DNA from 2 places in the Alkalihalophilus pseudofirmus genome. Region 2 is predicted to be linked to the other one. Evidence: riboswitches for the same ligand, from Rfam matches in the RefSeq annotation. Region 2 holds a riboswitch; the other holds the start of a gene.

Region 1 (16,792 bases), 970 kb from region 2:
AGGTATCCTATGCTCTGTATGTTCGTTTGGATAAATCACTACATAAGAGTACTTCCCGTCTTCTGCCGGAAGTAGCTGTGGATATGAAAACTGGCTAGTATTTACTTCGTTCTTACAACCTGAAACTAAACAAAGAACAATGATTAGAAGAATAAATTTATTATTCATAAACGTCTCCTTTATTATAGGACCAAGCTCAATTCATAAATTTACTTCTCAGCAGGTAAACCACTTCATACTTTTCAATCTCATGTATCCGTCCTTCCACATCATGATAAAATTCTGAAGAAAGTGAACTCATACCTGCTTCGTCCCATGAATAACATATACTGCCTAGAACAAGCTCATCGTTTGTAATATCGATCTCTTCGTTAAGGGTATCCCACACTGTTTGCATCCCTTCTGAGTCTTTATTAGAAATGATGTCAGAAAGCGCAGAAGATCCTGTACTTCCATTACTGGAAATGCCTAAACGAAAAAAGGCTTCGTTAGACTCTACACTTGATTGATTAGTAGTAAAGAAAATAGAACCGTTCTCCTCAATCTCCGTTCTAATGTGACCTATTGGTTCATCAACCAACTTCCCAAATTCATATTTTTCAATCCAAACATCTAGTTCGTTAAATTCACTGCCGGTAGTGAAGTCAAAAATAAATGTTTGATCCGTTGTTGCCGAAAGGATGGTTTTTTCTCTTTCGGTTAACTCTGCATTTACAATTGTATTTGAGGGTACGTCATTATTCCCACAAGCACTTAAAACAAAGGCTGCTAATAGAACTGTCGTTATTAACTTTTTCATTTTGATTCCTTTCTTCTAGAGCAGGTAGTTAAATAGAATAGTATATTCCTTATTTTAATATTAAATGCTATAAAAGCAGTGAATAATATTAACATATTTTGTTCTATCAGCAGCTAATGTATTTATACTTTCACCCTTCCAACTGCATTATTGCTCCAAAATACTGCGAGGCAGTGGTAAATGTAATAAAGGCAAACAGTTCACTTATTTCTTCTTGTGAAAACGTTTCTTCAATTATTTGAAACTGTGAATCTGAGATCGTTATGTTTTGTTTTAAAAACACTTCTGCTAGCCCGACTGCTATTGAGGTTTTTTCATCAAATTGCATAGCGTTTGGTTTTCCCTTTGCCTTACAATACTCACACCCGTTGCCCTGTGCTAATGTTCTTCTGACTTGTTCTTTTAGATCAGCAGAGATTAATGCATCCCGCTCTAATACATTACCTAAATTTGACCATGCATTCATCACTTCGGGGTTATGTCCCAATAGTCGTTGAAATGGTGTTCTGCCTGTTTTTGATTCCGTTATCCTTGCCATTTAGATCTCCTCCTTGTATATTCATTATAATAATTCGATAATACAAAGCACATTAAATAGTAAACGTATAATCAACATTTACTTATATAATTTAATTAATTCAAGGAGAATAACATTAAATGAAAATTGATGAGATTGATCGAAGGATATTAGATGAATTAAAGCAGGACAGCCGCCTTTCAATGAGCGAGCTCGGAAGACGAGTAAACCTCTCATCCCCATCGGTCACAGAACGCGTGAGACATATGGAATCATTTGGTATTATTAAAGGCTATACCTTGACGATTGACTATGAGAAATTAGGACAGTCTATACAATGCATGGTTGAAGCGACGGTTAAAAATGGAGATTATATTGGATTTAAACACTATATTCAGTCCCTTTCGAATGTAGAGTTCTGCTACCGTATTGCTGGCCAGGCTTGCTTTATGATGAAGCTGCATTTTCAAAGTTTTAAAGAAGCAGAACAATTTATAGAAGACGTAAATCCCTATGCACGTACAGTCACGCATTTTATTTTTTCAGAAGTGCCAACGGAGGTTAAGATAAAAGGCGAGTAATAAAAGAAGAGTCCACTTACTTAAGTGAACTCTTCTTTTACTTTTCTTCATATTCGTGATCTAAGATACTCATAAAGACATCTGTTTCATATTTACCATTTATCAGGTTCCTTCACATTCTGCCCCTTCCAATTCATTTACATTCAAGTGTATTTCCAGCATCTATTACAATATAAGCTAATTCTCCACACTATGTATTTGAAAAAGCTAAGCATTATTGAGCCTACTATTATCAACAAATGATTTCATCCACAAATTAGTTATTTTTTACTCTAGTTCGTCTTCTCTTACCCAAAACAATGTTTCTCCATAGAAGCTGCCATAGCTGCTAGTTGAGCCATTTGGCGAAACACGTTCGCTTATTTTACCATCCTCACTATACGGTATCCAGCCGTAGCTTAAGCTGCTCCTATGAAAATGGTTTAAGAAAAAATCATCCGTACTTTTAGCGCCTTCAACTTCTAAATAAGTTTCAAGAAAAGTAATCCACTCTTTTGGCAAGCGTTCTACACCGTATGATGCCTCATCAAGGTTAGTTTCAATTTGATGCTGCAGCTGGACTCCAGGTGTATAAGTATTTGTTTGGTTAAAGTCACTTGATCTAAAACCCCTGCGATTCATGAGGTACAAATCGATTTGTGAAAGGTCATTAACTGGATCAAGATTCCATGTAATATAGAAGGTGTTTGGGTCGTTAGGATCAAGCTGCCATAAATATGGATCTAACATTGTATTAAATCCTTTCATCTCCCAATTACGTTTCTCCCATATCCAAAAACTGGTTCCGTAAATTTGATCCTGTGCAAATGGTACAAACACATGTGTATCATCTAAGTAGATCGTATCTAGAATTTCCAATGAGTCAAAACCATATTGTGGTTCATTTATGATGTCGATCCTTTCATCTTCTGATAAAAACTCCGACGGGTTTGAAAAGTAGTTATAATATACACTAGCTACAATGATCATAGCTATGATGCCACTAAGTGAGATCCATACTTTCTTCATCATTCCATTCCCCCGCCCTTCAACACGGAGTCATCCGCTTGGAAATATCTCTGCTCGTCGGGCAACTCAATTAAAATGCCTTTTCCATCTCTCTCCACATATAGTATTGCAGGCAGTCCGCTTCCCCATTTCGTATATGTGCCCGTAAGCATGTATGGAAATTGCTCGTTTTGTTCTGATCGTTCTCCATAGGCTATTTCTTCGTACCAGCTCAAATCCATTAATGAGGATTCCTCAAACAAAGGGAGTTGTTGCTCTAGACTCTCCATATCTAACATGACCTCATCTGCCGAGGGATGGGTTGCCATCAATTCAGCATGTTCATAGTTAGCTATAAACGTTGTCAGATCATCTTTCGGGTAAACCAAATTATGTATAACTAGTGATAGAATCATAATGACAATCGTTATATAATTACTTAAAAATCCAAACCAGGCGAATGGGCGATACCTCTCCCATGCTCCGTTTTTTCGCGTTGAGGCATACCAAAGCAATAACCATACTCCGATAGGTAAAATAGGCAGGCTGAGATCGGTGTTAAACATCGTTGTATTAATGTTAAAACTGATAACCCCTGCAAATGCGGCTAGACATGCCTTCCAAAGCGTCGATTCCTTTTCTTGCTTTTGATAAAAATAATAAATGAAATAAATAAAAATACCCCACGATAAAGCCGTACCAACTAGATCGATCACATTCATTGGTACGTGAAGTGAAAACTGCATAAAACCCCACCTATATATCCTTTATTACTGTTTACAACCTTGAATACATCTATTGACCTCTGTATTTACCAAATAATTGAGTAACAAAAAAATCCCCTCCCATTTTTGTATAAGAACGAGATTTTCAATTAATAGTGTATATCCTGTAAACCCCTATTACTCTATCATTTTCCAATATATTAGTAAAACCTATTTCAGAATTATTTTTGTAGTAAGCTAATTTATCGATTAATAAAAGCTGTTGACAAAAGAATATTTCTCTAGTAGCCTTTTAACTGTTGTTAATTGAATACCTCGTTAGGTGAGGCTCCTGTGCTGGAGATACGCTGCTGCCCAAAAACGTCCAAAGACGCCAATGGGTCAACAGGAACCATCGACATAAGGTGGTTTTTAATGTAGCTGGAAGAAGATTCCTATGCCGCACAGTGCTAAAGCTCTACGAATGGAGGAAATTAGATGCATATTTGCTGTGTCTTTGCTTTGACGTGCTTGTTAAAGTATATACATAGCTTTAATTTGCTGTGAACAAGACGCCTTCATTGTAGAAGGCGTCTTTTTTTGTGGAATTAACCAGGTATTCTAACTAAACAAACATCTAGTATGTGGAGGTGGTGTGGATTGGATAGTTATTCAGAACCTGATTCAGCGTGTTCATTATTTAGTTTATACGAAATTAAAAGGATCAGGAGTACATGTCACACTACCTTTGCGAGGGAAATTCTAGATGTACTCCGATGTTAAGGAGGATTACTATGGTTAGATTAGATAATCAAAATCGTGAGAAATATGAACAAATTATTATAGAGACTCTTAAATTACAGGACGCTAAGCAATTTCGAGACGTATTTTTAGAGCTGCACCCTTCCGATCAAGTCGATATTTTTATTAAATTACAAGATGATTTACGTAACCAAGTTTATGAATATCTAAATCCAGGAGAATTTTCGGACATCTTTGAAAGATTAGAAATAGATCAGCAAAAGCGAATTTATGTTGAACTAGACGAAAGCTACTCATCAGAAATGTTTAATAATATGTTTGCTGATGATGTTGCTGACTTTTTAGAGCTGATGACAGGAGAAAAAGCTGAAACCATCTTACGAAAAATGAACAAAGAAGATGCAGATGATGTTAAAGAATTAATGTCTTACGAACCCGAGACAGCGGGTGCTGTAATGACCAAGGAATATGTAAGTATTTCTTCAGCAGATATTGTTTCAAATGTGATTGATAAATTAAGAAGTGCTGCTCCAGATGCAGAGACGATTTACTATTTATACGTTGTAGACGAACTTGAAAAATTAGTAGGTGTTATTTCGCTTAGAGACCTTATTACAGCGCAGCCAACGGATGTGATTGAAAACGTAATGAGTACTAGAGTTGTTTCAGTCACCGATGACACTGACCAAGAAGAGGTTGCAAAATTAATTAAAAAATATGATTTCCTAGCAGCTCCTGTGGTCTCAAAACAAAATCATTTAGTGGGAATTGTTACGATTGATGATGTTATTGATATTCTTGAAGAAGAAGCTACAGAAGATTTAGGTGAGATTTCAGCTGCAAAAGGGGCAACTGACGTAAATGTTAGTGCTATAACAGCTGCAAAGAAACGTTCGCCTTGGATTATTATGCTTATGTTTTTTGGTCTGATTACAGCAGAAGTCATCGGCCAATTTGAAGAAACCCTAGAAGCCATTGTTCTGCTTGCTGTATTTATCCCGCTGATTATGGATTCAGCCGGTAACACAGGGACTCAATCACTTGCAGTAGCCGTCAGAGGATTAGCACTTGGTACGATTAAAAAAGGCAGTATTGGAAAGATGGTTAGACGTGAGTTAGGAACAGGAGTTATGCTCGGGTTTATCTGTATGATTGTGTTAAGTATCACCGTGACGGTTATGTATCAAAATTGGATGTTAGCATTAATTGTTGGCTTCTCAATTTTTTGTACACTAAGCATTGCTACAGTCATCGGAGCAACAGTTCCACTGGTTATTAATAAACTGAAATTAGATCCTGCGATTGCATCAGGGCCTTTTATTACAACTGTAAATGATATTCTTGGCCTCTTGATTTATTTCTCGATTGCCACTGCCCTACTTGATTTCTTATAAAACTTGATATTGCTTCGTTAGGTGAGGCTCCTGTATGGAGATACGCTGATGCCCAGAAATGTCGAGAGACGCCAATGGGTCAACAGAAACTATCGACTAAGGTAGTTTTTAATGCAGCTGGAAATTTCCTATGCCATACAGTGCTAAAACTCAACGATTGAAGTGGTTTGCTATCTTTGATGAAAGGCACCCTTTATCGTTTGGGTGCCTTTCTATTTTTGGGGCAATATTTGGGCAATATAGAAAGGTTAGTGATATGTAAAGAAGGTGAACGAAATGACAAACGAATTAGAGCTAGTGATAAAATTATCTCTAGCGTTATTTTTTGGCATGTTGATCGGAATTGACCGCCAATTAAAACATAAACCACTCGGGCTGAAAACCTGCATGATCATTTGTGTGGCAAGTTGTATGGTAACGATTGTATCTATAGAATCATTTTATAAGTTTGCTACCCCTACTTATCATGCAATGGACCCTATGCGTCTTACCGCTCAAATTGTAAGTGGAGTTGGTTTCTTAGGTGCAGGAGTAATCTTACGTCGAAATAATGATGTGATCTCAGGCTTAACAAGTGCTGCGGTCATTTGGGCAGCCTCTGGCTTGGGAATAGCAGTAGGTGCAGGTTTTTATTTATTACCCTCTATCGCTGTCTTGTTATTCATTCTAGCCATTAACTTCATTCCGAATCTTATCAAAAAAATTGGTCCGCGAGCATTAAGTCAAAGAGATGTACTAGTTAAAGTGGTAATGGAACCTAACTTTAAGATGACTGAATTAATCCAAGCGATTGAACGAAAAGGTCAAGGGCTTAATGCAACTGAAAAAAGCGATATTGTTATTCGTAACTTGAAGCTGAAAGATCTCGATAATGGCAATCAACAAATAGACTTAAAATTATCTGCTCCTGAAAAACAATACACAACAGAAATTTATTACTTGTTGAAGAAAATTGATAATGTCCTCTCGGTTGAAATTGAGCATTAGAAGGAGGGATGACTAATGAAGAAAATAAGCTTTAAGAATCGTGAAGAATATACGTATTATTTATTTATGTATTTAAAAAACAAGCAAAAAGATCTGTTCCGAGAAGAGTTTTTGGACTTACACCCTACCGACCAAGTAGATATCTTTAAACAAATGAGTCTAGAGAAACGAACACAGGTCTATGACTATCTATCGGTTGATGAATTTGCTGAGCTTTTCACAGGGCTTAAACCAGATGAACAAAAACAAGTTTTTACTGAGCTAGATGATGATTATGCGCATGAAATGCTTTGTGAACTGCCTGCTGATGAATTAACCGACTTCTTTAATGTACTGCCTGAACATATTACGACCTACCTGTTAAATAAGCTTGATAAAGCAGATGCGGAAAACATTAGAAACCTACTCAGCTATAATGAACATTCTGCCGGCTCACTTATGACGACAGAATACGTGAAAGCATCTGCTCAGGACACCGTATCACTTATCATTGAACGACTGCGCTTAGAGGGTATGGATGCAGAAACGATTTATTATATTTATATAGTTGACGAGTTCAATAAATTAACTGGAGTCGTTTCTTTAAGGGAGTTGTTATCTGCTCCGCCTTCTTCAACTGTGAATACGATCATGAAAGAACAAATCATTTCTGTCTCTCCTGCAACTGATCAAGAACAAGTTTCTACGATTATAAGAGACTACAATCTTCTGGCTGTACCTGTATTAACCTCAGATGAGATTATTATTGGAATAGTCACTGTTGATGATGTGATGGATGTGATCGAAGAAGAAACAACTGAGGATTTAGGAGAGTTTGCTGCAGTTAAGGGTGCTCTAGATCTAGAAGTCACTGCACTAACAGCAACCAAAAAAAGATTACCTTGGTTGATCCTTTTATTGTTTATCGGCCTGTTCACTGCGGGGTTAATTAGATCATTTGAAGCTACCTTAGCTGAAGTGGCTGTACTAGCTATTTTTATCCCAATGATTGCTGATATGGCTGGTAATACAGGAACTCAATCCTTAGCTGTGGTAGTACGTGGCTTAGCTCTTCGTAAATTTGATCAAAAAACCATTTTACGATTACTTAAAAGAGAAGCAGCAACCGGTTTTCTAATGGGTCTAGTATGTGGGATATTAGCTTCTTTAATAGGTTTTTTGATTCCTGGTGGCAGTGCGACACTAGGAATCATCATTGGAGTATCCCTTTTCATAACTGTTCTTTCTTCAACATTGTCTGGCACACTAATCCCCTTGGTCATTCATCGTTTAAAGGTTGACCCAGCTGTTGCATCCGGACCGTTTATCACGACAATTAACGATATTATTGGTTTATTTGTATATTTTACAATTGCGACTTCCCTTTTACACTATATGTAATGACTGTGAAGGAGCTATTATGAAATCAGGCTCCTTCCCTCAATTTTCTAAAACGAATGCCTTTTATAATAGGATATTCTTTAATGCTAATAACCCGTATAATAAGGCGGTTCCAATAATTATAAATAACGCTATCATGACAAATCCATAAAGAAACCCTTTTCCCATTGAAAATAGATCGAGAAACATATTTTTAAATCCATTTACGACCTTAAACATTTAAATACTCCTTCTTATTCATTAAGGTTCACTGATCCCCATAGCTAGCAGTAATAATGCAGCTATAACAACAAAAAATCCATTTCCTAGCAGGCTGAAGATAAATAATAGATGGCGTTTCTTCATATACCAGGATACTAATGCGAGTGCGATCCCTAGAGCAGCAAGCATCCCGTGTGTTTTGATTATAAAATAAATATCAATATTTGGTCCTCTATAAACATAAAAGATAATAATGTTTGCCACGATAGGGATCAGAGAACAAACATACAGAATTATGCTTGCATGTGTTTTCTTCATTTTCCAAGCCTCCTTAAAAGGATAGGAACGGCAATAAGTAGAGCGACAAATGTCACTTTAACAAGTGATACTTGTTCAATCATCGGCGTGTGAGTCGATCGATTTGATGAGAAAATTGACCACCAGCTTGGTTCTGGGTATATAAAGGAGAGGATGACCCAAGAAACAAAGATAACACCTACGAAAAAGGAATAAATTTTCATACGTTTCCCCTCTTAAGGTCCGAATTCAATCAAGCCTGTAAATAATGCAACGAAAAGAATAACTAAGTAGATTGGAAATGATAAAGTTAAAATCAAGGAAAAGATCAGTAGTGGGCTGCGGCCATATTTTTTCAGTAAGATGCTTGTTAACGTAACACCGATGAACATAAGGGTAATAGAAATCATATCCCCCCACGCATGACCTGTCATGGTGATTCTGGTAAAAGGAATGAAAACAATACTGAAGCAAAGAATGCCAATGATGAATGCAATGAGCTCAAGCCTTTTTTTGTTAGGAATATAACTGCTATTATCCGCTTTTTCCATACATACCTCACCTGCCCCTTTATGATTCTATAAATATAGCATAAATCCCCTTAAACGGTATCTAAATATGGTAAAATAACCTTATCATTCCATTTTATTTTTGTGAAGGTTGGTTCATGACTAATGGTTAACTAACTTATTGATTTCGAATGAAAGGTGTAACGATCTTAATAAACCAAATATCTAATATTTCTTAATGAGGTGTTTTTTTGAAAAACGTAAATACAATCGCCTTTCTATTGTACTTCACTGCTATGTGCGCCATCTTTTTCGGTATTTATGTGCAGGTTCAGTTTGATACATCAAGTGACGGATTGATCTTGCTAGTAAGTGTAGGTAGTTTAGTGGCGGGATTGTTGTTAGTAGGTATAGCAGAAATGATTAGACTGCTTTCAAAGATTAGTCGGAAGCTTACTGCCACTAAATAAAAGGAGCTGAGGTGAGAATGTGAGTGATGGGAATCGTAAAATAATTGGTTATTTGTTTGCTGTATTAGGCTTTTTGATATGGTTGTACGTTTCAAGTCATCACTCAGCTGCTGGACATTGGTGGTCGGTATGGACCTTACCGGAGAAGCATAATGGTCTTCATCTTATAACCATTATTCTAGATCCAAGCTTCTACAAGATTTCTCCACCGAAAGTAATCATAGGTTCAGCTGTATTTATACTTTTAGGAGTCTTTCTTACGTTGTTGATTCCGAAAAGCCGTCAAAATGCATAATAAAAAAGCTCAGAGTATGAGCTTTTTTATTTTTATCATTCATTACTCTGTCTTTTCATTGACCAGCTCGTCAATTTTTTCTCTCATCTGCTCTCTATTTTCTTCATTTGCATTGTACAGCTCATCATACACTTCTTCACCGATATCATAGGCAGCTTGTTGTCTTTCGAGTAAAATATCCCATATTTCAATTGTATGAACTGGAGCGACTTTATCGTTATCATTAAGGTATTTAACTAGATCTACCATGTATAAACGTTCGTCCTGAGTTAAAAGGCGCCATTTTACTCGTTCATCCATAATTTCGACAGCTTGTTCGGTACGTATTGCCTCAATTTCTACTCTAGCGTCGGTTTGAAACATCATCCATGCTTTTGCGAGTTTGCCACTTCGGTCGAGTTCCGCTCTTAACTGTGCTTGATCATTTACCGTAGCAAATGCACTTCCTGAAGCTTGAGCCATTTCTCTTAGCTGCTGCTGCTCGTTTGCAGGCACATCGAAACCAATGATCGAAATAAGCGGTGTCACATCCAATTCACTTAAGTCTTTAACGGCCTGTACAGGATCACCTCCGCATGTGTCCATCCCATCACTTACAATTAGCACCATATTTGTCGCCTCTTCTGAACCATTTCGATAATCGTTAATTGTTACCTCTATTGCCTTTGCAAGAGGCGTCCAGCCATTAGCCATGACCCCATCAATCGCACTCGTGAAACTGCTTTCATCATATGGTTGAAGATCATATACACGGTCAATTCCTTTACATGACTTCTCAGGACTTTCTCCTACGTGTCCATAGACTCGAAGCGCCACATTTGCTTGATCAGGCAGCTCTTCGACAAAGTCTTGGATCGCTTCACGTGCTAGGGTCATCTTATCAACCCCATTCACTTCATCTTTCATGCTTCCGCTTGCATCGAGCAAAATTTCGACATTCAATTCCCTCTTTTCGGGTCCTAATTCTCCCTCTTCATTCGGTGCTAAGAAACTTAATTGCTCCCAGCGATTCGCTAGCAACCTGGGGTCGGGGTACGCTGGTGCCGTTAATGTTGATAAGTGGATAATGTATGTACGGATTTCCTCTGATGTAGCCTCTTCTCCAAGATTAGGCAGTTCTGCCAATACGTCTTGAAACTCTTTAGACTCTGTTGGATCAACAAGAGCAAATTCCCCCACAGGATACGTGAGCACACCCTCCATTGACTCTGGCACATAAGGAACCTCAAGTTGATTAAATATAAAATCGTTCGTTTCTTGTTCACTTTCTTCTTCTGTTATTTCTTCTACTTGTTCATTCTCATCTTCTACAGCATTTTCTACAGCTGAATGTTGCACTTCCTCAGTTTGTGTATCAGACGATTCTGTTGAACAGGCAGCCAGCATGCACGCTGCTGCTGTGATCCATACTATTTTCTTCATTCTATATATTGCCTCCCGTATCCCCGCCCATAAGTGTAAAAAATACCCACTGATTAGCAGTCACTTTCCATCGTAGATCATACCAAACCTTCTTACCAATACGAATACATTCGACAAACTTCGATGAAAAGACGTGACAATCAGCCTATCTGCACAAAAAATCCTAGATCAATAGTTGGAGGATTTTACATTGTTTTATTAAACCACCATGATACTAGAAAAAGACTGATCACTCCCCAGCCAGTTACCGCCATTATCCATCTAACTACAGGTTGAGGATTTGAACTTTCCCTCTTATCTATTTTCTTTTTTATTAAAATAAGAACCAGCCATCCGCCGAAAAAGAAAAGCAACATAAATGCTAGCAGTAGATCCATTGGGTATACTCTCCTTTAAATGATTTCCTCTAACCAGGCTTCAATTTTTTGTGAAACTAAATCTCTTCTCTCTATATAGAGCATATGACCTGCATTATGAATTGCAACAAATGATTTGTTTGGAAACTTTTCAAAATAATTCGAGTGATCTTGATACCCACAAATACAGTCTTGTTTCCCGACAATGATTAATACTTTGTGTATTACACTCGCAACCTTTGCTAATGGCGTTAGAGAAAATAAATAATGATTCTCTTTCCACGTATTGTTTATGACTTTCTTATTCACAAGCAATCTGCCAGGCTGTATTTCTTCTAAAAATCTTTTAGCGTTTTTGCCATTTTGATACGTCATTAATAAGTTATAAGCATTCTTCACTTCTGTATCCCATTGCTTAATAATAGATTCGTCTGTACGATCTGAAACAATTGTTTTCATTGGAAGAATTCTTTCTTTTAGGTGCAAAACAGGTGCTAGGAGACATAAACTTTGAACTTGATTGATATTATGATCTAAAATTCCTTGTGCGATATATCCTCCAAAAGAGCAGCCAATCAGAGAAAATAGTTGATTACCCAGCTTCATATTAATAAATTCAAGTATATTTTGAAGCATGTCATCGGTTGTCTTTAATTGATGAGAGGCGATGCTTTTACCGTGTCCTGGGAGATCTATATAAATTCTTTGAAACCCAGTACTTCTTTTGAACAGTGGTTCTAACCATAGATACATAGAGCGATAGTCTGTACCTAAAGGATGTAGAATTAAAATTGGAGTTCCTTCCCCTTCTATTTTATAGTGAATCCTCCCCTTAGAAACATGACAAATACCCATGAATTCATCTCCTTATTGCGTGCTTTAACATAAATACTACATTTTCTCAGTTAGCTATAACCTATATTATACATTTAGTGGTAATATAAAGGAATGAATGTTCAGTCAAAAGGAGAATTGTGATGAGTAATCGGATATATCTTGCAACACAATTTTCAGGGGCTGGATTCTTCATTTTAATGCTCGTCAAAGACTTTTTTCCTGCTGTTCCAGTTAGTATGACAGTGGCTGCCTTAGGCGTAGTTTTTTCTATTTTGCTTAGTGTGGTTTTCCGGCCTAAAGGTAAACCTGTCTTTCAGTCTGCTAAGCAGGAATTGATGTTTATTATCGTAACAAGCGCTGGTTTTTTCGGTTTGTTAGCTTTGCTGCCTATTCTTGGCGGGACATCGGAAAGAGGAATCAGTATCACAAGCCCAATCCTCTGGGGAGTATTTCTGATTAGCCTATTTACAGCATATAATCGATATAAAAAAGAAAGACAACAATCTACATTTCCGAGAGGAGCTCATCAAAATGAGTCGTAAGAAGATCACTGCTCTATGTATAGCGGGCTTGCTAACAATTCTTTCTGCAGGATGCTCAACTGGAGTGTTTCAATCTAATAACAATCCGACAATCAAAGCAGCGCCAAATTCTGATTATGTAAAGGCGTTTGAAGCGATGCATCTAGGAATCTTATTTGATTTTGAAGTTTTTTGTACCTGATGCCGATAAGAGATGGGTGAATCTTTGGGTCGAGAGATATCATATGGGTGAGTTAGATCCGGAACCTCTAACGCATCTTTCATACGGCAGTCAACCTTCAGATAAATCAGAAGGTCCTTTAGGTTTTGGGTTAATCAATCCGAATACAGAAGATCCTCTTATTTTTCTATACGCACCCGGAGTAAGTATTATCCCTTCATCAATCGAGGAGGAACTTCAATTTGAGGCTGGGATGGCGAGTACGTGGGATTATGCCATATCTGAAGACAAAGCGGAAAATGTAGAGCTAGGTGAAACCGTACTTTTAGCTGCTTATAGGCAGTCTTCTAACGGCTCGATCTCAGGCTTTAATTTTGAAAATGAGCAAGATCTAGAACAGATGGTAAAAAAATATTCGACGGTGTTGTTATTGAAAATGAAGATTGAAGAAGATATTGAGTGACTTTTAGGTCATGATTTTTACCCCGAAAACCTCCTAAACCATTTGTAAATAATGGGTAGGAGGTTTTATTATGGTTAAATGAAAGAATCTTAAAAATTTAGTTTACTTGCTACATAATATTTTCCTTCCATCTCATAAGCGATATAGCCAACTTCACCATCTGAAACTTCTCTTCCCTCTATTTGATATAATTTTGTATTTTTTGCGATCTCTTTTGCTTCGCCATTTTTCTCTACGTCACGATTAACAACAACTGAGATTTCCCCAATTTCTCCTAGGATCTCCTCTTCTGAGATAGGTTCATTTGTAGCAATGTATAGATTGTCGTTCCACATAAAATGAGGAGCGTCAATCTTATTTGAGCACCCAGCTAATAATAAGAGAATTATTAGTCCTATCCAAATCACTCGTACCAACGTATAAACACTCCTTTTCTTTTTCATTTCATTTCAAGGAAAACTTTATATTATTATACCTACATAAGGAAGGAAGTGGTAAAAAGATATTCTGTAACAAGCAATTTGCTTATGCATAATTCTTACTCTTGTTGAAGACACTACTCACATATATGTGAAGGAGGTTTTCAACATGTCCACTGGTAAAAGCCATAACCATAAGAGAAAAGGTCACCCTGGTGCCTTTCCTGAAGGCAGCGAAAACGTGCAGGCTAAAAACACGGATACTAAAACACCTGAAGAAGAAGGATATTTGTCTACTAAAGAAGCATTTAAAAACCGTGTAACGGAAGAGTAAGAATAGAAGCTGCGGCCTGAAATTGTATGATTTCAGGCTGTTTATGCGTTGGTTTGTTAGTTTATTAAGCGGGTTCCTCGCATAATTGGGCCGTTTGCTGAACCAGTTAAGAAAGTGCTGCCCACAATGGACAGCACTTTCATTATATAAACAACTGACAAGTATTTTTAAACGAACTTAGCATTTTATGAACGAATTTCCTAATTTTTAAACGAACTTAGCATTTTTATAAACAAACGGAGCAAATATTTGGAAAATACTTCTTCCTAGTCACCGGTACTACCCTCGTCTTTCCATCAAATTCATCCCCACTCCCATACATAAGACTCCTATAAGCAACAGGATGGAGATTGGTTCGGCGAGAGAGACGATTCCTCGGTCATAAAGAGCGGCCCCTTTTAATGCTTCCATTCCATACAGAATCGGCATGCCTTTTGATAAGGTTAACAGAATATCGTTTGTTACCGCTTCGATTGGCCAATATGCTCCGCCAAGCATCGCCATTCCACTTGCAACAATGGGTATAATCGCATTTAACTGCTGCGACGATTTGGAGAGTCCAATCAACAAGATTCCAACAGCAACAATGGTAAATGTGTAGCATGCAATGACAAACAGAACCGTACCTATTCGATCCCCTAAATCAAAACCAAATCCATAGATAAACAGGATAAATATTAGGATGATTTGTAAATATCCGATCACAAAGCTGAATGCTAAGTGGCCAAGATACACCTGCCACTTTTTAACCGGTGAAATGATTAAACGATCCCACGTTCCAAGCTGCTTTTCATCTACTACATTCATTAAACTATAGATAATCGTATAAATGACAAAGAATAAAGTCATTCCAACTAAAGCATGAACTTGCTCAAATTGATTAGAAGAAGACTGGTCCCCTCCTAATGCTGACGTTTTCACTTGTAATGCAGGCTCCTGCATGTATTCAATAACGTTTGATCGAAACTCCTTATTTTCAAGGGAAGAATCTAACTGCTGCAAGCGTAGTTCTTCTCGGTAAACCTTTTGTAGATAAGTTTCAATTGCAAATCGTGAAGGATCTTCCGTTGCTACGACAATCCTGTAGTCATCTGGTAAAAGCTTAAGTGCCAGACTTTCTTCTCCTAATGATACAGATTGTTTGGCTGCATTTTCTTCGACCCAAACAAACTCATAAGCATCTGATTCATTTAAAGTCGTGATCCAAGCTTCTTTTTCTTCTTCAGTTAAAGAGTCATCAGCAAAAGTAGAGATTGTTAGCTGGTGATCGCCCGATGAAAATCCTGCGATAAACGCAACAAAGATGATCGTTAAGACAAAGAATGACAGCACTAACATAGGAGATCTTCTGAACCTTTGCCATTGTAGTAAAAAGACAGATTTCATCCTACACGGACCTCCTTTTTGGAAACACAAGAACACTGAGCGCTAATAACACAACAGTGATTATCATGATCCGGAGTAAAAGCGGCCAAACAGCCACCATTCCAAGTCCTTGCATCCACTGCAAGTAAGCCGTTAATGCTGCCCCGTTCGGCGTCCAGTTTCCAATTTCGCGAACAATTTCAGGCATTCCTGTGGTCGGGAAAAAGCTTCCTCCGGCAAAGGCAAGGATCGTTACAAGTCCTCCAGCAAATACGTATGACACACTGTCTGTATCCCATTTAGTTGAAAGAGCAGTTAATAATGCGGCAAACCCTCCTACACAAATAGAAAGCAATAATGATATCAATCCCATGCCTGCCCAAAATTCCACTGATTCAAAGGAAAAGGATTGGAATAACAAGGCGGATAAACTAAATAAAATAACAAGCTGCAAAAAATGATATGACGGTAGCTGCGATTGCTTTTCCACTTAAATAAGCCATTGGTGATGTACCTGAGAGCATAATTCGGTGAAAAACATGCTGCTTCTTTTCTACAAACGCCTTACTTGAAATGGTTGAGCCTACAAATAGAACAAACATGACTGCCATTCCAATTGTGTAGTACTGAAAAGAAGATATCGGTTCCGTTGCCGTAATGGTTTCCACCCCGCCAACCTCGGTCGCTTCTGCTTCAGTTATTGCTGCCCCACTCTCCCCCGCTGCTTGTGCAATAGCCGTCTCAAAATTCAAGGTGTCAACAAAGCTTTCCATAATGTTTTCGAGCACAGTTGTTTTCAAGGAGTATTCATTTACGGTGATTTCTAACTCACTTTCGCTGCTTTTGTTTAGTATCATTTTATTTAAAATACGGTATGTGAAATTATTTGGTATAGTAATGATTGCATCAACGCTGCCTTCTTTTAATTGCTGTTTTGCAGCAGCTTCGTTTAGCTCGGTAATTTCTAAGAGCTCTTTCACTTCATCATTAGAGAATAATTGATGAAGCATT
Region 2 (16,792 bases):
GCAGAAAATCGAATTGTAGGTAATGTATACATAGGCAGAGTCGTTAATGTTCTGCCAGGCATGCAGGCAGCATTTGTCGATATCGGGCGCGAAAAAAATGGCTTCCTCTATCGGGATGATCTTCTAAGTTTTCATTTATCAGAAGAAGCGGAAGATGTGAAAAAACAACGGAATATTACAGAATTTGTGACAAAAGGGCAAGAACTTTTAGTTCAAGTCACAAAGGAAGGATTCGGGCAAAAAGGACCTCGTTTATCAGGAGTAGTCTCAATGCCTGGTAAATACACTGTGTATATGCCAGAAGGCGGGTATGTTGGAGTGTCCCGCCGTATGGGGACAGAAGAAGAGAGAGAGCGGCTGCGCAGGATTGGAGAAGATCTTCTTAAGGAAAACGAAGGAATGATTATCCGAACAGTTTGCGAAGACGCGAAGCCGGAGGTGATCGAGCAAGATCTTCATTTTCTCCGAACGAGCTGGGAGAGTGTGTGGCAGGAGGTAAAAGAAAAGAGGGCTCCTGCTTTAATTCATCAGGGCTCGAGTTTAATTGAGAAAATGATGCTTGATTTTTCTTTGAATCAAATTGATGAGATCGTAATTGATGATGCTGATGACTACCAGACGTTGAAAGCTCTCCTTGCTCCCTACTCTGATGTTCATGAAAAAGTAAGGCTCTATCATGACAAAGAAAATATCTTCTCGGTATTTGGAATAGATAAAGAGCTAGATAAGGCGTTAAGAAGGCAGATATGGCTGAAAAACGGGGCCTACCTCATCGTTGATCAAACGGAGGCGTTAACAGTCATTGATGTGAATACCGGCAAGTTCACGGGGAAAACGGATCTTCAAGATACGGTGCGGAAAACCAACCTAGAAGCAGCTAAGGAAATTGCAAGACAGCTTAGACTTAGGGATACTTCAGGTATTATTATTATTGACTTTATTGATATGAAACGAGAAGAAGATCGTGAATATGTGTTAGAAGCTTTTAAACGAGGGCTGAAGCAGGATCGGACGAAGACGAATGTGGTAGGCTTAACAGGACTTGGGCTTGTTGAGATGACGCGGAAAAAAGTGCGTCAAAGCTTGCAGGCAAGTCTTTCAAAAGCATGTCCAACTTGTAAGGAGCAGGGATCTGTTTTATCAGATGAGGCACAGGCTTATAAAATTGAACGCTTAATATGGGAGTACCGCGGAATGGACCATGAAGCCATTCTGATTGAACTTCCTTCTGCCGTGTCTGCTGTTCTGGCTGGGCCAAAAGGGGAATTATTAAAGCAGCTTGAAGAAGCGACAGGCTTTAGGATCTTACTTATGCCGAATAAGCACATGCCAGAAGAAGCCTTTGCGATTCGCTTTATGGGAGACTTAGAAGAAGCAGCAAGCCAGCTTGAACGGTTAAAACAGAAAAAAGGGTAAATAAAAGGTTCAACCGTAAAGTTGCGATTGACACCCTGAATTTTTATGTGATAAAATAGCTTTTGTTAGTTATTTGGTCGCACCCAAACAACTACAACCGCGCAGATTAGGTTTTTAAAAGGCATAGCCCTTACCTATAATGGCGAGTCTGAGTATATGAGGAGGTGCAGGTATGTACGCAATTATTGAAACTGGTGGTAAACAAATCAAGGTTCAAGAAGGTCAAGAAATCTACATCGAGAAATTAGATGCTGAAGCTGGTGATGTTGTTAGCTTTGACAAAGTACTTATGATCGGTGGTAACGATGTAAAGGTCGGTGCTCCTTTAGTAGAGGGCGCAACTGTTTCGGCTAAAGTTGAAAAACACGGTCGTCAAAAGAAAATCATCGTTTACAAGATGAAGGCTAAGAAGAACTATCGTCGTAAGCAAGGTCATCGTCAACCTTACACTAAAGTAGTTATCGACAAGATCAACGCTTAAGGTATAGAGATGATCACTGTTCTTATTGAACGTAATGCTAATCAACAGATTGATTCTTTTACGATGAGTGGACATGCTGACTCCGGTCCGTATGGTCATGACCTCGTTTGCGCTGGCGCTTCAGCTGTTTCTTTTGGAGCGGTCAATGCGATTGCTGCCCTGTGCAGTGTAGAGCTTGATATCCAAATGGAAGAGGAAGGCGGGTTTCTCCGCTGCGGTGTTCCAACTGGTTTGGATAACGCCACATATGAGAAAGTTCAGCTCCTCCTTGAAGGGATGATTGTATCTCTTCAATCGATGGCTGAAGAATACAGCGAGTATATTGAAATAAAGTAAATATCCAGGAGGTGAATTCCATGTTAAAAATGAACCTTCAATTTTTCGCATCGAAAAAAGGGGTAGGTAGTACAAAGAACGGACGTGACTCACGTTCTAAGCGTCTTGGTGCTAAACGTGCTGACGGTCAAACCGTAACAGGCGGATCTATCCTAGTTCGTCAACGCGGTACACGTGTTTACCCTGGTACAAACGTTGGTAAAGGCGGCGACGATACTCTTTTCGCGAAAGTAGACGGCGTTGTTAAATACGAGCGTGTAGGACGCGATCGCAAACAAGTGAGCGTATACCCTGCATAATTGTAAAGAAAACTCTCAGTTAGTATAACTAATTGAGGGTTTTTTTGTTGTGTTTAAAAGTTATTATTTGCTATAAAAGGGTAAAGTTTTATTTGGTCACGTTATAAACAGCTCAACATTCAAAGGTTTTTTGGGCAGTATAGAAGGTATAGAATGTTGTAAATAAGAGGATAGAGAGCACCTTTACAATTCCTTTACAAAATCTTAATAATAATATCGTTTACTTCTTTATAAAAGTTTCTTACTATGGTCAAGGGATGAGTTATTGATGACAACTTCAGACAACAACTAAAGGGGATGTAGTAATGGATTTACAAGAACTGTTGTTTATGTTCTTTGGAGGACTAGGTATTTTCCTTTTCGGGATTAAGTACTTAGGGGATGGCCTTCAAAAGGTCGCTGGAGACGGCCTGAGAGATCTACTTGACCGTTTTACAACAAATCCAATTATGGGTGTGTTTGCGGGTATTTTTGTTACGATTTTACTTCAAACAAGTACAGGGACGACTGTACTGACGATCGGGCTTGTTAATGCCGGTTTTATGACCTTAAAGCAAGCAATTGGGGTCATTATTGGAGCGAATATTGGTACAACAGCTACGGCGTTTATTATCGGGATTAAAATTTCGGCATACGCACTTCCAATCATCGCAGTAGGTACATTCTTAATATTCTTCTTTAAGAATCATAAGGTTAATAATTTTGGACAAGTATTTTTTGGCTTTGGTGCCCTATTCTTAGGACTTAATTTAATGGGCGATGGTCTGAAGCCGCTTCGTGACCTTCAAGCATTTGCAGACTTAACAGTCAGCATGAGTGAAAACCCATTACTAGGGGTTCTTATTGGTACAATTTTCACGGTAGCTGTACAAAGTTCATCAGCAGCTATTGGTTTATTACAAACATTATTTGCTCAAGGGGCAATGGATTTAAATGCAGCTCTTCCTGTTTTATTCGGTGATAATATTGGTACAACAATAACAGCAGTACTTGCCTCAATTGGTGCTTCGATTGCTGCGAAACGTGCAGCCTTAACACATGTTATTTTTAACGTCATTGGTACGGTCTTAGTATTAATTTTGTTAGTACCATTCACAAGGCTCGTTGAATATTTCCAGAGCAGCTTAAATCTTAACCCTGAAATGACTATTGCGTTTGCACACGGTATATTCAACGTTTCAAATACATTAATTCAGCTTCCTTTTATTGCAGTTCTAGCTTGGATAGTTATTAAATTAATCCCAGGTCAAGATTCAGCAATTGCATACAAAGCAGTTCACTTAGAAGAACGGTTCATTAGGCAATCTCCTTCTATTGCTCTTGGCCAAGGGAAAAAAGAAGTATTACGTATGGCAGAGCTGTCTGAAAAGGGAATTGAAGAGGTTGGTCAGTATTTTAAAACGCAAGGGAAAAAGCACAGAGAGCTTATTCCTCAATATGAAGATGCGATTAACAATTTAGATAAAAAGATTACGGATTATCTAATTCAAGTCTCTTCTCATTCACTAACAGATGAAGATTCAAAAACTCACTCTACATTAATGAACACGATCCGTGACCTAGAGCGTATTGGTGATCATATGGAGAACATTATGGAGCTTGTTGAATATCAAATTACGAATAAAGTGAAATTCTCAGATTCAGCCGTTGCTGATCTAGATGAGATGTTTGACCTGACATTATCTACTTTAAGACAAGCTGTTAAAGCATTAGAAACAGACGATATTGAAGAAGCGAAATCTGTTTTACTGAAAGAAGAACAAATTGATAAGATGGAACGTGACCTTCGTAAGAAACATATCATTCGTTTAAATGAAAATAGATGTACAGGTGCTGCTGGTGTTATTTATGTTGATATGGTAAGTAACCTAGAGCGTGTCGGTGACCACGCAGTGAATATTGCAGAAGTGGTTATTGGAGAAGAATAATCGAACGTGAAAATCCAACCGATAAATCGATCAGTCAAAACATGGCTGGTCGATTTTTTTATGGGTAGAAGTTATTCTCTAAAGCATGTATAGTTTAAGTATTCAAACTTTTCGGTATCCGAAACAAGGAGTGACTAAGCATGAAAGCATATGTTGGAGCGACGATAATAACTGGAACAGGTGAAGTATTAGAGAAAGCAGCCTTATTAGTTAATGAAGGAAAAGTAGTAGATGCGGGAGAGAGGATTGATCTTCCTGAAGAAGCCGAAGTCATTGATATGGAAGGGAAGTACATAACTCCTGGTTTAATTGATGTCCATACACATATTGGCGTATTTGAAGAAGGGATTGGGCCTGCAGGACATGATTTTAATGAAACATCTGCTGCCACGACGCCGCATGTAAGAGCGATTGACGGTATAAATCCATTCGATCAAGGGTTCCTAGATGCACGTGCAGCAGGGGTTACAACTGTTCAGATTATGCCTGGCAGTGCGAATGTCATCGGCGGTGAAATGTCAATCTTAAAAACAGCTGGAACGATCACAGATGAGATGATCGTTAAATCTCCATCAGGTATGAAAGCAGCCTTCGGTGAGAATCCAAAACGAGTCCATGGAGGAAAAGGGAAGGAGCCGATGACTCGTATGGGTGTAGCTGCAATTTTTCGCAGTCAGCTGATGAAGGCTCAGGATTATGTAAAGGAGCAAAAGGAAGGCACCCTAAAACGGCGCGACCTTGGAATGGAGCAATTAGCTAAAGTCATAAAAAAGGAAATTCCGCTCCGGATTCATGCGCATAGATCTGATGATATTGTAACCATCCTTCGTTTAATAAAAGAGTTTGAAGTAGAGGCAACTATAGAACACTGCACAGAGGGACATCTTATTGCAGAATATCTTTCAAATCATCCAATCCGTGTTTCAGTTGGGCCGACAATGACCTCTCGTACAAAGGTAGAGTTGAATGATAAAGGATGGCATACCCTGATTGAGCTTGAGAAACACGGGGTCCCTTTTGCGATTACAACGGATCATCCTGTTGTAACGATTGAGCATCTTATTACATCTGCTCATACTGCAGTGAAAAACGGGTTGTCTGAGCAATCTGCCTTAAAAGCAATTATGATAAGAGCAGCAGAGCATCTAGGGATTGCCGATCGTGTAGGATCACTTGAACCAGGCAAGGATGCTGACTTTGTTATTTGGTCTCATCATCCATTTAATGTTCATGCTAATGTGATGCAAACCTTTATTAATGGAAAGACTGTGTACGGAGAGTTATAAATAGAAAGAAAGCGAGGAGTGCTGATGAACATTACAGTCGTTGGGTATTGGCATGCTTATCCTGAAAGAGGCGAAGCGACGTCTGGGTATTTACTAGAACATGGCAGCACAAAGTTGTTACTCGACTGTGGCAGCGGAGTCGTCTCCAACGTGCAAAAATACATAGATCTTAATGATTTAAATGGTGTTGTGCTTTCGCATTATCATCATGATCATTTCGCCGATATCGGTCCGCTTCAGTATGCCCAGATTGTAAACAAGACAATGGGAAAGCGGAAGAAGGATTTTACGATATATGCCCATCAAGAAGATACAGCTTCTTTCAATAAATTAGCGTATAAAGATCTTGTAAAATCAGTAGCATATAACGAGAGAGCACCGCTTAAAATTGGGCCTTTCACGTTCAACTTTTTCAAGACGCAGCATCCTGTTCCGTGCTATGCGACGAAAATAACATGTGAGGGAAAACAGATTGTTTATACCGCTGATTCTAGTTATTTTGCAGGGTTAGCTGACTTTGCAAACGGATGTGACTTAGTCATTACAGAATGCAGCGGCTACAGCGGGGATCATGTAGGACAATATGGTCATATGAACAGTGAAGATGCAGCGAAGTTAGCTGTCAATTCAGGTATAGAAAAGATCATTCTCTCCCACCTTCCTCATCATGGGGATCATGAGCAATTAAAGCGGGAGGTAGAAGAGAGGTTTAACGGGATTGTTCTATTAGCAAAATCAGGGCTTGTGCTTGAATTGTAAAAAGAGGCTGGGACATAATAAAAGTAAGTAACCGAAATCCCGAATAAAGCGATAAATGAGTGGATGAAATAGACGTAGACTCCTGCAGGATGTAAAAGCCAAAGGTGAGACCCCGCAGTGCCATAGCACGAGGAGGCTCACCGGCTTCCTGCGGAAAGCGAAGTCTATTTCAGGAACGGCTTATGTCCACATCTATCATTATTCGGATTTTCATTTAGTTAAATTACTTTTTGTCCCAGCCTCATTTTTCTTCCGCTTGTGCAGAATGATTTATTTCTTTAATTTCAATTTTGCAGCATGATGAGGATTTTTTGGGCTGCTGTTTTTGGTTGAGTGTTTTTATTATTTTTTTCCACATAAGATCACCCCCTATATAAAGTAAAATACAAAGCCTGAGATGGTTGACATACTAAGCACCGATAAGACAAAAGCAACAATAAGCTGCTTTTTAAATATGGACTTTAGTAAAACAAGTTCTGGTAAGCTTGCACCTGCAGAGCTGATCATCATTGCCATGACAGGGCCGATTGCCATTCCATTCATGATAAGAATGTGAGAGAGCGGAATCATACTTGAGAGTCTAATATATAAAGGGATGCCGACTATTGCAGCAAGTGGGATAAGCCACCAAGCATCGCCGCCGAAATAGTTGCTGATAAATTCAGCTGGCACCAGACCATGTATGACAGCTCCGATAGCCGCACCAATTAATAAATACGGATAAACGGTTTTCATTAACTGCCATGTCTCCATCCAAGCAGCCTTAAAAGAAAATGCTTTATTCGATTGTTCATATCCACTCATCATCACTTGTTTGACATAACGTTCACATCCAAGCTTTTCAAGCAACAGTCCAATCATTAATGAAAGAGTTGACGTAATAAGGATATAAATTATCGTTACTTTCCAGCCCATAATGACAGTCATAATGGAAAGAATCGTAGGATCAAGAACAGGGGAAGCAAATAAGAAAACCATCACTACACCGAAGCGGACATTATTCTTAAGAAGATTAATAATGACGGGTATAGTGGAACATGAACAGAATGGAGTTATAAAAGCAAAGAATAGAGCAATGACACTTGCCAAAATAGGATGGGACTGCTTGAGTTTGCTTTCAATTCGTTCGTAAGGTATGTAGGATTGAAGGAAGTTTAGCAAAAATGAGACACCGATAAACAACACTGTTAACTGTAGAGCAATCATACTAAAGCTGATCATTGTTTCTTTCATTTGAATCCCTCTTTTATATCAAATTTTTTTGATTAATAGGCTATGATACATCAAAATAAATTGATGTAAACTGTAATTAGTAGTCCCAGCTAATAATATTATTCAGCTGGGCGGAGCAAGCAGCATAACTCTTCTGATAATAAATGATTGATCACATCTGATTTAATACTGTAATAATTCCAGGTGCCTCTTTTCTCTTTTGTAATGATGTCTGCATCAAGTAAGATTTTTAAATGATAAGACAGCTTAGATTGGGTAAGATTAAGAATGTCAGTTAAATCACATACACATGAAGCGCCTTGTTGGCAGAGAATAGACAATAAATGTAATCGTTTTTGATCAGCTAATGCTTTGAACTGCTTTTCATACAACGTAAAGTCTGGCTTTTCTACAGAAGCAGCTAAGGGAATAGTTAACTTCATGAATCTTGCCTCCTTATTATTAAATCAAAATAAGTTGATTTATTTGTATGTTACTACCTAATTTCACTAAATGCAACCAATAAATCAAAAAAAGTTGATATAATAATTTTTCATCTATACTGAATGTATGTTAAGTTAATGTAAAGAATATGATTATCACTTGCGTATATAAGTATATGCTTATATACTGAATTTGTACTTAAGAAAGGGCTGAGAGATATGGAAGAAACAAAGTCTTTCATTGAAGTAGAAGAAGCTGCTAAAGTTCTTAAGCTTTTAGGAGATAAAACACGTCTTTCGATGATGGCGCTTATGGAAGAGGATGAATGCTGTGTATGTGAATTTGTCGAACTATTTAACATGAGTCAGCCTTCAGTGAGCCAGCATTTACGAAAATTAAGGGATGTAGGGCTCGTTGTGGAAGAAAGACGCGGCCAATGGATTTTCTTTAGGGTAAACCCTGACCACTTGGCGTACCCTATGGTCAAAAGTTTACTACAACACCTGCCTAGTCAGCAGGTTAAATTAATTGAACTAGAACAACGCGGGTTACGAGTGTGTTGTGATTAAAAAAGTAATAGATAAAAAAGAGAGTGGGGGAAACAATGACATCTGTGATATTAGCATCACTGATTTTCGTGTTCACGCTTGTTCTCGTCATCTGGCAGCCGAAAGGTTTGTCTATCGGCTGGTCAGCAACAATTGGAGCGATCTTAGCTTTAATCGTTGGAGTGGTTGATTTTGGCGATGTCGTGACGGTAACAGGAATTGTGTGGAATGCAACATTAACATTCGTTGCCATTATTATCATTTCATTAATATTAGACGAAATTGGTTTCTTTGAATGGTCGGCCTTACATATGGCCAGGTTTGCAAATGGTAATGGTTTAAAAATGTTCATATATGTCTCATTACTAGGAGCAGTTGTTGCCGCATTGTTTGCAAATGACGGTGCTGCCTTAATTTTAACACCCATCGTATTAGCGATGGTCAGGGCGCTGCGTTTTAAAGAAGCGATGGTGCTTCCATTTATTATGGCAAGCGGATTTATCGCAGATACGACAAGTTTGCCGCTGCTCGTAAGTAACCTCGTTAATATTGTATCTGCTGACTTTTTCGGAATTGGATTTGTTGAATATGCAACAAGAATGATTGTGCCGAACTTCTTTGCACTTGGGGCAAGTATTCTTGTATTGTATCTATTCTTTAGAAAAGACATTCCACTAAAATATGATATGTCTCAATTAAAGGCGCCTGTTGAAGCAATTAAAGATCAGAAGCTGTTTAAGCTTTCATGGTATATCTTGGCTGTCCTTTTAATTGGGTACTTCGTAAGTGAATTTATTCACTTGCCAGTCTCATTTGTAGCTATGCCGATCGCCATTATTTTCTATATTATTTTCCGGATCATGAGTGCAGACAATCCAAGTTTAAGCTCAGCAGGCATAATTAAAGGTGCTCCGTGGGCGATCGTTGTTTTCTCCATCGGTATGTATGTCGTTGTATACAGCTTACGAAATGTTGGATTAACAGATGTTCTAGCTGGATTTATCCAAATGACAGCTGATCAAGGATTATTTGTTGGAACGATCTCGATGGGCTTTATCGCGGCCATTCTTTCATCGATTATGAATAATATGCCGACGGTGATGATCAATGCTTTGGCGATTGCAGACACGAATACAACAGGTATCATGCGTGAGGCATTAATCTATGCTAATGTGATCGGCTCTGATTTAGGTCCTAAAATTACGCCGATAGGCTCCCTTGCGACACTGCTATGGCTGCATGTCCTTTCGAAAAAAGGAATGAAGATTTCATGGGGCTACTACTTTAAAGTCGGTATTATCTTAACTGTGCCAACACTATTTATTACCTTAGTCGGACTATACCTCTGGCTAATTATTATCTTGTAGCTTAAAGCTGCACATACATTACTACTACTATAAACAAAGGGGTTTTAAACATGTCAAAACCAATTATTTACTTCTTATGTACAGGAAACTCTTGCCGCAGCCAAATGGCAGAAGGCTGGGGAAAGCATTACCTTAGTGATAAATATGAAGTGTACTCAGCTGGAATTGAAGCACATGGCGTCAATCCAAATGCAGTGAAGGCGATGAAAGAAGTAGATGTGGACATTACAAATCAAACATCTGATACGATTGATCAAGAGATCTTAAAGAAAGCAGACCTTGTAGTGACATTATGCGGTCATGCAGCAGACGTTTGTCCGGCTACACCGCCAAATAAAGAGCGTGTACATTGGGGCTTTGATGACCCTGCAAAAGCAGAAGGAACAGAAAAAGAAAAATGGGCATTCTTCCAACGTGTTCGTGATGAAATTGGCGACCGTATTAAAACATTCGCTGAAACAGGTAAATAAACAAGTTCGAAGGGTCGACTGAAATGGTCTGACCCTTTTCCTACACATGAGAATAAAGGAGATGACTGTAATGGCTAAGATTCGAATTTATGACCCTGCACTATGTTGTCCAACCGGAGTATGTGGACCAAGTGTAGATCCTGAGTTAACAAGAATTGCAACCGCACTTTTTATGCTGGAAAAAAAGGGAGCAGATGTTGCCCGCTATAACCTAGGAAGTGAACCGCAAGCTTTTATTGATGAGAAAAATGTAAATCAGCTTCTTAATGATAAAGGAACGGAGGCTCTTCCTGTTGTCGTTGTCGATGATAAAGTTGAATTAACAGGTAAGTATCCTACTAACGAGCAGCTGGCAAAATGGACTGGAATAAGCGTGCAAGAGCTGACCAAAGAGCCTAAAAAAATGAAAGGAATTGAGTTATTATAATGACACAATTTCAATCAACCTCTCGTCGATTTAACCCAGTAAAAGAAGAGCTGACTCCTTATTTATTTTTTACAGGTAAAGGGGGAGTGGGGAAGACTTCTACAGCTTGTGCGACAGCTGTTGCCTTAGCTGATCAGGGGAAGAAAGTGCTCTTGGTTAGTACAGATCCTGCCTCTAACCTGCAAGATGTCTTTGAACAGGAAATTGGCTATCACGAAACGAAAATCGATGAACTTCCTAACGTTACAGCGATTAACTTAGATCCCGAGGAAGCAGCTGCTGCTTATCGAAATAAAATGATTGGGCCGTTTCGAGATAAGCTGCCAGCACCAGTGATTGCTCAAATGGAAGAGCAGTTATCGGGTGCATGTACTGTAGAAATTGCCGCATTTGATGAATTTGCTACGATCCTGACAAATCCGGAACGAACAAATGAGTATGATCATATTGTTTTTGATACGGCACCGACCGGACATACTCTTCGTCTCTTACAGCTGCCAACCGCTTGGTCTGGCTTTTTAGATACAAGCACTCATGGAGCTTCATGTCTTGGTCCATTATCAGGGTTAGCTGAGAAGAAGGCACTTTATGAACATACAGTTAAAGCCCTATCAGATGCAGCGAAAACAACACTTATTTTAGTGGCAAGACCAGAACCGTCTACACTTAAAGAGGCAGACCGTGCATCAGGAGAGCTGAAGGAGCTCGGCCTTGTTAATCAATGGCTGCTTATAAATGGGAAAATGCAATCCTATGTAAATGAGGATCTGACATCAACTGCGTTTTATAAGCGCCAAGAAAAAGCCCTACAATCAATGCCTGCAAAATTACAAGAAACAAAGCAATATGAGCTGCCGTATGTCCCTTATCAGCTGACGGGAATAGAGTCGCTGCGATCTCTATTTAATGAGCTGCCTAAAAGCAATGCGCGATTGGTGCCTCGTGCAGACGTTCAGGCTGATTCTCTTTCAGTCCTGATTAATGACCTTCTGAAAAAAGAGCAAGGAGTTATTTTAACAATGGGAAAAGGTGGAGTCGGTAAAACGACGGTCGCTGCCGCCGTTGCAGCAGGCCTTGCAAACAAGGGGCATAAAGTGAAATTAACAACGACAGATCCGGCTGCGCATGTAAGTGATTTATTCTCTAAAAAAGAGGATCAGCTTATAACGATCAGCAGAATTGACCCGAAAGCCGAAGTAGAGGCGTATAAACAGGAAGTGTTGTCTGCATCTAGGGAACATTTAGATGAAAATGGACTTGCCTATTTAGAGGAAGATTTAAACTCGCCATGTACAGAAGAAATTGCTGTCTTTAGAGCATTTGCTGATGTAGTGGAAGAAGCCGATGATGCGTTTGTTGTCATTGATACGGCACCAACCGGCCACACGCTGCTCTTGCTAGATGCTGCACATTCCTATCATAAGGAAATGGAACGAAGTACAGGGGAAGTGCCTGAATCGGTAAAGAAGTTACTTCCAAGACTGCGAAATCCAAAAGAGACAGATGTACTTGTCGTCACCTTGCCAGAAGCCACGCCGGTATTTGAGGCATCAAGGCTGCAAGAGGATCTTATTCGCGCTGACATTACACCGAGCTGGTGGGTGATTAACCAAAGTTTTGCGAGCACGAATACAATTGACCCAATTTTATCTGAGCGAGCACAAAGTGAGATAAAATGGATCAATGAAGTTATGACCACTCATGCAAAACAAACCGTGGTTATTCCTTGGCAGGCTGAAGCCATTAAGGGAAGAAAGCAGCTAACTTCTTTATAGAAAATTAGATTCGATGTATTGACAGAATATCTTATGTCCTGTAAAGTCTTCGTTGTAATTAAATAGTTCCTCGTTAGGTGAGGCTCCTGTGCTGGAGATACGCTGCTGCCCAAAAACGTCCAAAGACGCCAATGGGTCAACAGGAACCATCGACATAAGGTGGTTTTTAATGTAGCTGGAATGAGAATCCTATGCCGCACAGTGCTAAAGCTCTACGAATGGAGGATTTCGATAATACTGATCATCAAGTAATTGATATCTGTTATTTAGTATTGGCATCTTCTTTCGTAGGAGGTGCTTTTTGTTTTATTTTCCCTTTTTAAAGGAATAGAAAAGTGAGGTGGTGCGAAAATGGATAGTAGGATAAAGCAATCAGCCATAACAGTAAAATCAAGCAATGAAACGAATCAAGATGATCCATTTCCCCCCTCATGGGTGAAAAGGGAAGTGGGTCCCATAATAGGGGGACTACAACATGGTGAAATTAAACGAACAAAAGAGAATGACGTATGCAAAGCAAATATATGATCTATTAAAAAGTGGAGATGTTGAGCAGTTTCGTGAGTGGTTTCTTGCCCTCCACCCAACAGATCAAGCGGATATATTCATTGAGCTAGCAATTGAAGCGCGCCAAAAAGTGTATCAATTCCTATCTCCGAATGAATTTGCGGAAGTATTTGAAGGACTTGAAAAGAAAGAGCAGATGTATGTGTTTAAAGAGCTTGATCCAACTTACGGATCAGCGATGTTAAATGATATGTACGCCGATGATGTCGTAACTTTCTTATCTTTCCTGAGTGAAAAGGAAGTTACTGCCATCCTTGATTCAATGGAGGAATCAGAAGCAAGTGAAGTCCGCGAATTATTATCCTATGAGCCTGAAACTGCCGGAGCGATTATGACAAAAGAGTTTATCCGCGTCTCTGCTGTAGAAACGGTAGCTGAAGTAATCGGAAGGCTTAGAAAAGAAGCACCTGATGCGGAGACGATCTACTATTTATATGTAGTAGATGAGCGCGAGAAGCTTGTCGGCGTTGTTTCTTTAAGAGATTTAATTACTTCTGAGGAGACAGATTTAGTACAGGATGTGATGAGCCGGGAGGTTGTTTCTGTTTCGGCTAAAACTGACCAAGAGGATGTGGCCCGTTTAATAAAGAAATACGACTTCTTGGCAGCACCTGTTATTTCAAGTGAAGGAAAGCTGGTTGGGATTGTTACAGTCGATGACATCATCGATATTTTAGAAGAGGAAGCGACGGAGGACTTAGGAGAATTTTCTGCATCTAAAGGAGCGACAGATGTGGATGTGTCTTCTTTTCAAGCAGCTAAAAAGCGCGCACCTTGGATCATTTTATTGATGTTTTTTGGACTTATTACGGCTGAAGTGATCGGCCAGTTTGAAGAAACATTAGAAGCGATTGTTCTGTTGGCTGCCTTTATCCCGCTGTTAATGGACTCTGCGGGCAATACTGGTACACAGTCACTTGCTGTAGCGGTTCGTGGTCTAGCGCTTGGCACTGTTGAGCGAGATGGTGTCTGGAAGATGTTAAAGCGTGAACTTGGGACAGGTTTGATGCTTGGGTTCATCTGTATGCTTGTTATCGCAGGGATTGTGACAGTGATGCACGGTAATATGATGCTTGCATTCATAGTTGGTATCTCTATCTTTCTTACATTAAGCATCGCTACAATTATTGGTACAATTGTGCCTCTCATCATCAATAAGATGAAACTCGACCCAGCCATCGCATCTGGTCCATTTATTACAACTGTTAATGACATATTAGGATTGCTCATTTACTTCTCAATCGCAACAGCATTACTAGAGTATTTATAGAAAGTATTATTAGATCATTAGGTATGCTGAAATAAAGAAAACGACTAGTTCAAAACCGTTTGAACTAGTCGTCTTTTTTGTGCAAGAAAGCTACACTAAAGGAAACGAATGAAAAAGTCCTCCCTGCGTTAACTACATCATTCCACTCCATTCCTTGAAAAAGCACAACCTAGCGGATGAAATATGTGTAGACTCCTGCGGTTCCTAGAGCAGGGCTGAGATCCCACAGAGCTAAAGTCCGAGGAAGCTCAGCAGCTCACCGCGGAAAGCGAAGCATATTTCAGTAGCGATGACTATGCTATAACCCTTCTTTGAGACACTTAATGTTTAATAGCTTTTAAACCATTACTAAATTGCTCCCTGCGAAAAGCGAAGTTATATTTCAGAGCGGATAACACCACTTACCATTTTTTGTTTCACAATTCTCATCTAATAACCTTACGTGTCTAAGCCTCTTTTCATTTAATGAAGCATTGCCCGTTTCAATCGATTATCCTTTCTTGCAGCTGCTGTTTTGAAGAGCTGTTTCTCCTCTTCCGTTTCAGGAAGGATGCTAGCAACAGGCAAGGGTTTCTTCTGGTCATCTACAGCCACCATGGTCAAAAAGGACTTGGTCGTTAAGGTTTTCACTCCTGTTAAAAGGTTAGTAGAATGTACTTTTACGAACACTTCCATTGATGTACGGCCTGTTGAAGTAATAAATGATTCGAGCTCTAATACATCACCGACTGTAGCTGATGAGAGGAAGTCAACGGAATCGATTGAAGCTGTCACAACAACACTTCCTGCATGTTTCATCGCGGTGATCGCCGCAATTTCATCTATATAGGAAAGAACCTGTCCTCCAAAGATCGTCTTAAGGTGATTCGTGTCGGGTGGAAGAACGAGTCTTGTTTGAATTGTCCTCGAATAACTAGTAGAGTGTGATGTCGTCATTTTGAGGTCTCCACCTGTAAGCTCGTCCGTACTTCTTCAGCCGCTTCTACCATAACTTTTAAAGCATCAATCGTTTCTTCTGTTGTTCTTGTTTTTAAACCACAATCGGGATTAACCCAGAATTGTTCCGGATTAAGTACACGAAGCGCCCTCTCAAGATTTCTTTTCATTTCTATTTTACTAGGGATACGCGGACTATGAATGTCATACACCCCAAGACCGATATCCTTTTGATATTCATACCGTTCAAATGTATGAATAATTTCTCCGTGGCTCCTTGAAGCTTCGATTGAAATCACATCGGCATCAAGTGCATCAATCGTTTCAATAATTTCATCAAACTCGGAATAACACATATGAGTATGAATTTGAGTCGTAGGCTCTACGCTGCTTGTTGCGAGCCTAAATGCATAAGTAGCATTTGCTAAATAATCAGCTCTATCATCTTCTTTGAGCGGCAGTCCCTCACGCAGTGCAGGCTCATCTACTTGGATCATTTCAATACCATTTGCCTCTAGCTGACGAATTTCTTCCTGGATGGCTAAGGCAAGCTGATTAAGCATTTCTCTAAGTGATATGTCATCTCGCTCAAACGACCAATTTAAAATCGTAACGGGTCCGGTCAGCATCCCTTTCATTGGTTTTGTAGTCAATGACTTCGCATACAGAGTTTCCTTTAATGTCATCGGTTGGTCAAAAGAGATATCGGCCGCAATAATAGGTGGCTTAACACAACGAGAACCGTAAGATTGCACCCAGCCGTTTGTAGTGACTTCCATCCCATTTAAGCGTTGACCGAAAAATTCGACCATATCTGTACGTTCAAATTCCCCGTGAACAAAAACATCGAGCTGAATTTCTTCTTGAATGTTTACCCACTTTTGGATTTCTTCTTGAATAAATGTTTCATAATCGGCCTCAGACAAAGAGCCTTTTTTAAACTTTAAGCGGGCAGCTCTTACTTCTTTCGTTTGTGGAAAGCTTCCGATGGTTGTAGTAGGCAGGGGAGGAAGCTGCCACTTTTTCTTCTGTTGTTCTTTTCTTACATCAAAAGAAGTTCTTGTTGCTGTTAATTCGTTTAATTGAGAAAGCTTTCTTTGCACATCTGTATGAACTCTGCCTGTATCTTTATGAAACTCAGAGATAGCATAACTGTAAGCTCGGAGTTCATCTTTCTTCTCAGGAGATTTGAGTGCTTCACTAAGCAAGACTACTTCCTTTAGCTTTTCATCAGCAAAGGCAAGAGCGTCAACTAATTGCTCTGGCAGCGA

Evidence for each region. Region 2 has a riboswitch for magnesium ahead of mgtE (magnesium transporter). Riboswitches for the same ligand answer to the same signal wherever they lie in the genome.
Region 1: it holds a riboswitch for magnesium, as region 2 does, so the genes downstream of both, mgtE (magnesium transporter) here and mgtE (magnesium transporter) in region 2, are expected to answer to the same signal.

What each region holds. Positions count from the first base shown of each region.
Region 1 covers NZ_CP117835.1:2,100,656-2,117,447, forward strand. Annotated here, with positions in the region: gene PQ478_RS11315 (hypothetical protein) at 1-168, opposite strand, end outside; gene PQ478_RS11320 (YgaN family protein) at 197-799, opposite strand; gene PQ478_RS11325 (carboxymuconolactone decarboxylase family protein) at 930-1,337, opposite strand; gene PQ478_RS11330 (Lrp/AsnC family transcriptional regulator) at 1,457-1,897, shown strand; gene PQ478_RS11335 (hypothetical protein) at 2,165-2,908, opposite strand; gene PQ478_RS11340 (hypothetical protein) at 2,905-3,630, opposite strand; M-box (ykoK) riboswitch at 3,917-4,085, shown strand; gene mgtE (magnesium transporter) at 4,383-5,744, shown strand; M-box (ykoK) riboswitch at 5,751-5,913, shown strand; gene PQ478_RS11350 (MgtC/SapB family protein) at 6,021-6,731, shown strand; gene mgtE (magnesium transporter) at 6,747-8,111, shown strand; gene PQ478_RS11360 (hypothetical protein) at 8,175-8,330, opposite strand; gene PQ478_RS11365 (hypothetical protein) at 8,352-8,630, opposite strand; gene PQ478_RS11370 (hypothetical protein) at 8,627-8,833, opposite strand; gene PQ478_RS11375 (hypothetical protein) at 8,846-9,160, opposite strand; gene PQ478_RS11380 (hypothetical protein) at 9,370-9,588, shown strand; gene PQ478_RS11385 (hypothetical protein) at 9,608-9,883, shown strand; gene PQ478_RS11390 (vWA domain-containing protein) at 9,926-11,305, opposite strand; gene PQ478_RS11395 (hypothetical protein) at 11,491-11,682, opposite strand; gene PQ478_RS11400 (alpha/beta fold hydrolase) at 11,698-12,516, opposite strand; gene PQ478_RS11405 (hypothetical protein) at 12,639-13,040, shown strand; gene PQ478_RS11410 (hypothetical protein) at 13,030-13,221, shown strand; gene PQ478_RS11415 (YgaN family protein) at 13,238-13,663, shown strand; gene PQ478_RS11420 (hypothetical protein) at 13,753-14,079, opposite strand; gene PQ478_RS11425 (hypothetical protein) at 14,252-14,416, shown strand; gene PQ478_RS11430 (ABC transporter permease) at 14,696-15,802, opposite strand; gene PQ478_RS11435 (hypothetical protein) at 15,804-16,148, opposite strand; gene PQ478_RS11440 (ABC transporter permease) at 16,213-16,792, opposite strand, start outside.
Region 2 covers NZ_CP117835.1:3,072,456-3,089,247, reverse strand. Annotated here, with positions in the region: gene PQ478_RS16470 (Rne/Rng family ribonuclease) at 1-1,416, shown strand, start outside; ribosomal protein L21 leader region at 1,502-1,576, shown strand; gene rplU (50S ribosomal protein L21) at 1,589-1,897, shown strand; gene PQ478_RS16460 (ribosomal-processing cysteine protease Prp) at 1,907-2,233, shown strand; gene rpmA (50S ribosomal protein L27) at 2,254-2,532, shown strand; gene PQ478_RS16450 (Na/Pi cotransporter family protein) at 2,838-4,460, shown strand; gene PQ478_RS16445 (amidohydrolase) at 4,601-5,746, shown strand; gene PQ478_RS16440 (MBL fold metallo-hydrolase) at 5,771-6,505, shown strand; gene PQ478_RS16435 (permease) at 6,875-7,738, opposite strand; gene PQ478_RS16430 (ArsR/SmtB family transcription factor) at 7,837-8,160, opposite strand; gene PQ478_RS16425 (ArsR/SmtB family transcription factor) at 8,380-8,730, shown strand; gene PQ478_RS16420 (arsenic transporter) at 8,766-10,076, shown strand; gene arsC (arsenate reductase (thioredoxin)) at 10,127-10,546, shown strand; gene arsD (arsenite efflux transporter metallochaperone ArsD) at 10,617-10,973, shown strand; gene arsA (arsenical pump-driving ATPase) at 10,973-12,748, shown strand; M-box (ykoK) riboswitch at 12,811-12,978, shown strand; gene mgtE (magnesium transporter) at 13,224-14,585, shown strand; gene PQ478_RS16395 (acyl-CoA thioesterase) at 15,048-15,521, opposite strand; gene metE (5-methyltetrahydropteroyltriglutamate--homocysteine S-methyltransferase) at 15,518-16,792, opposite strand, start outside.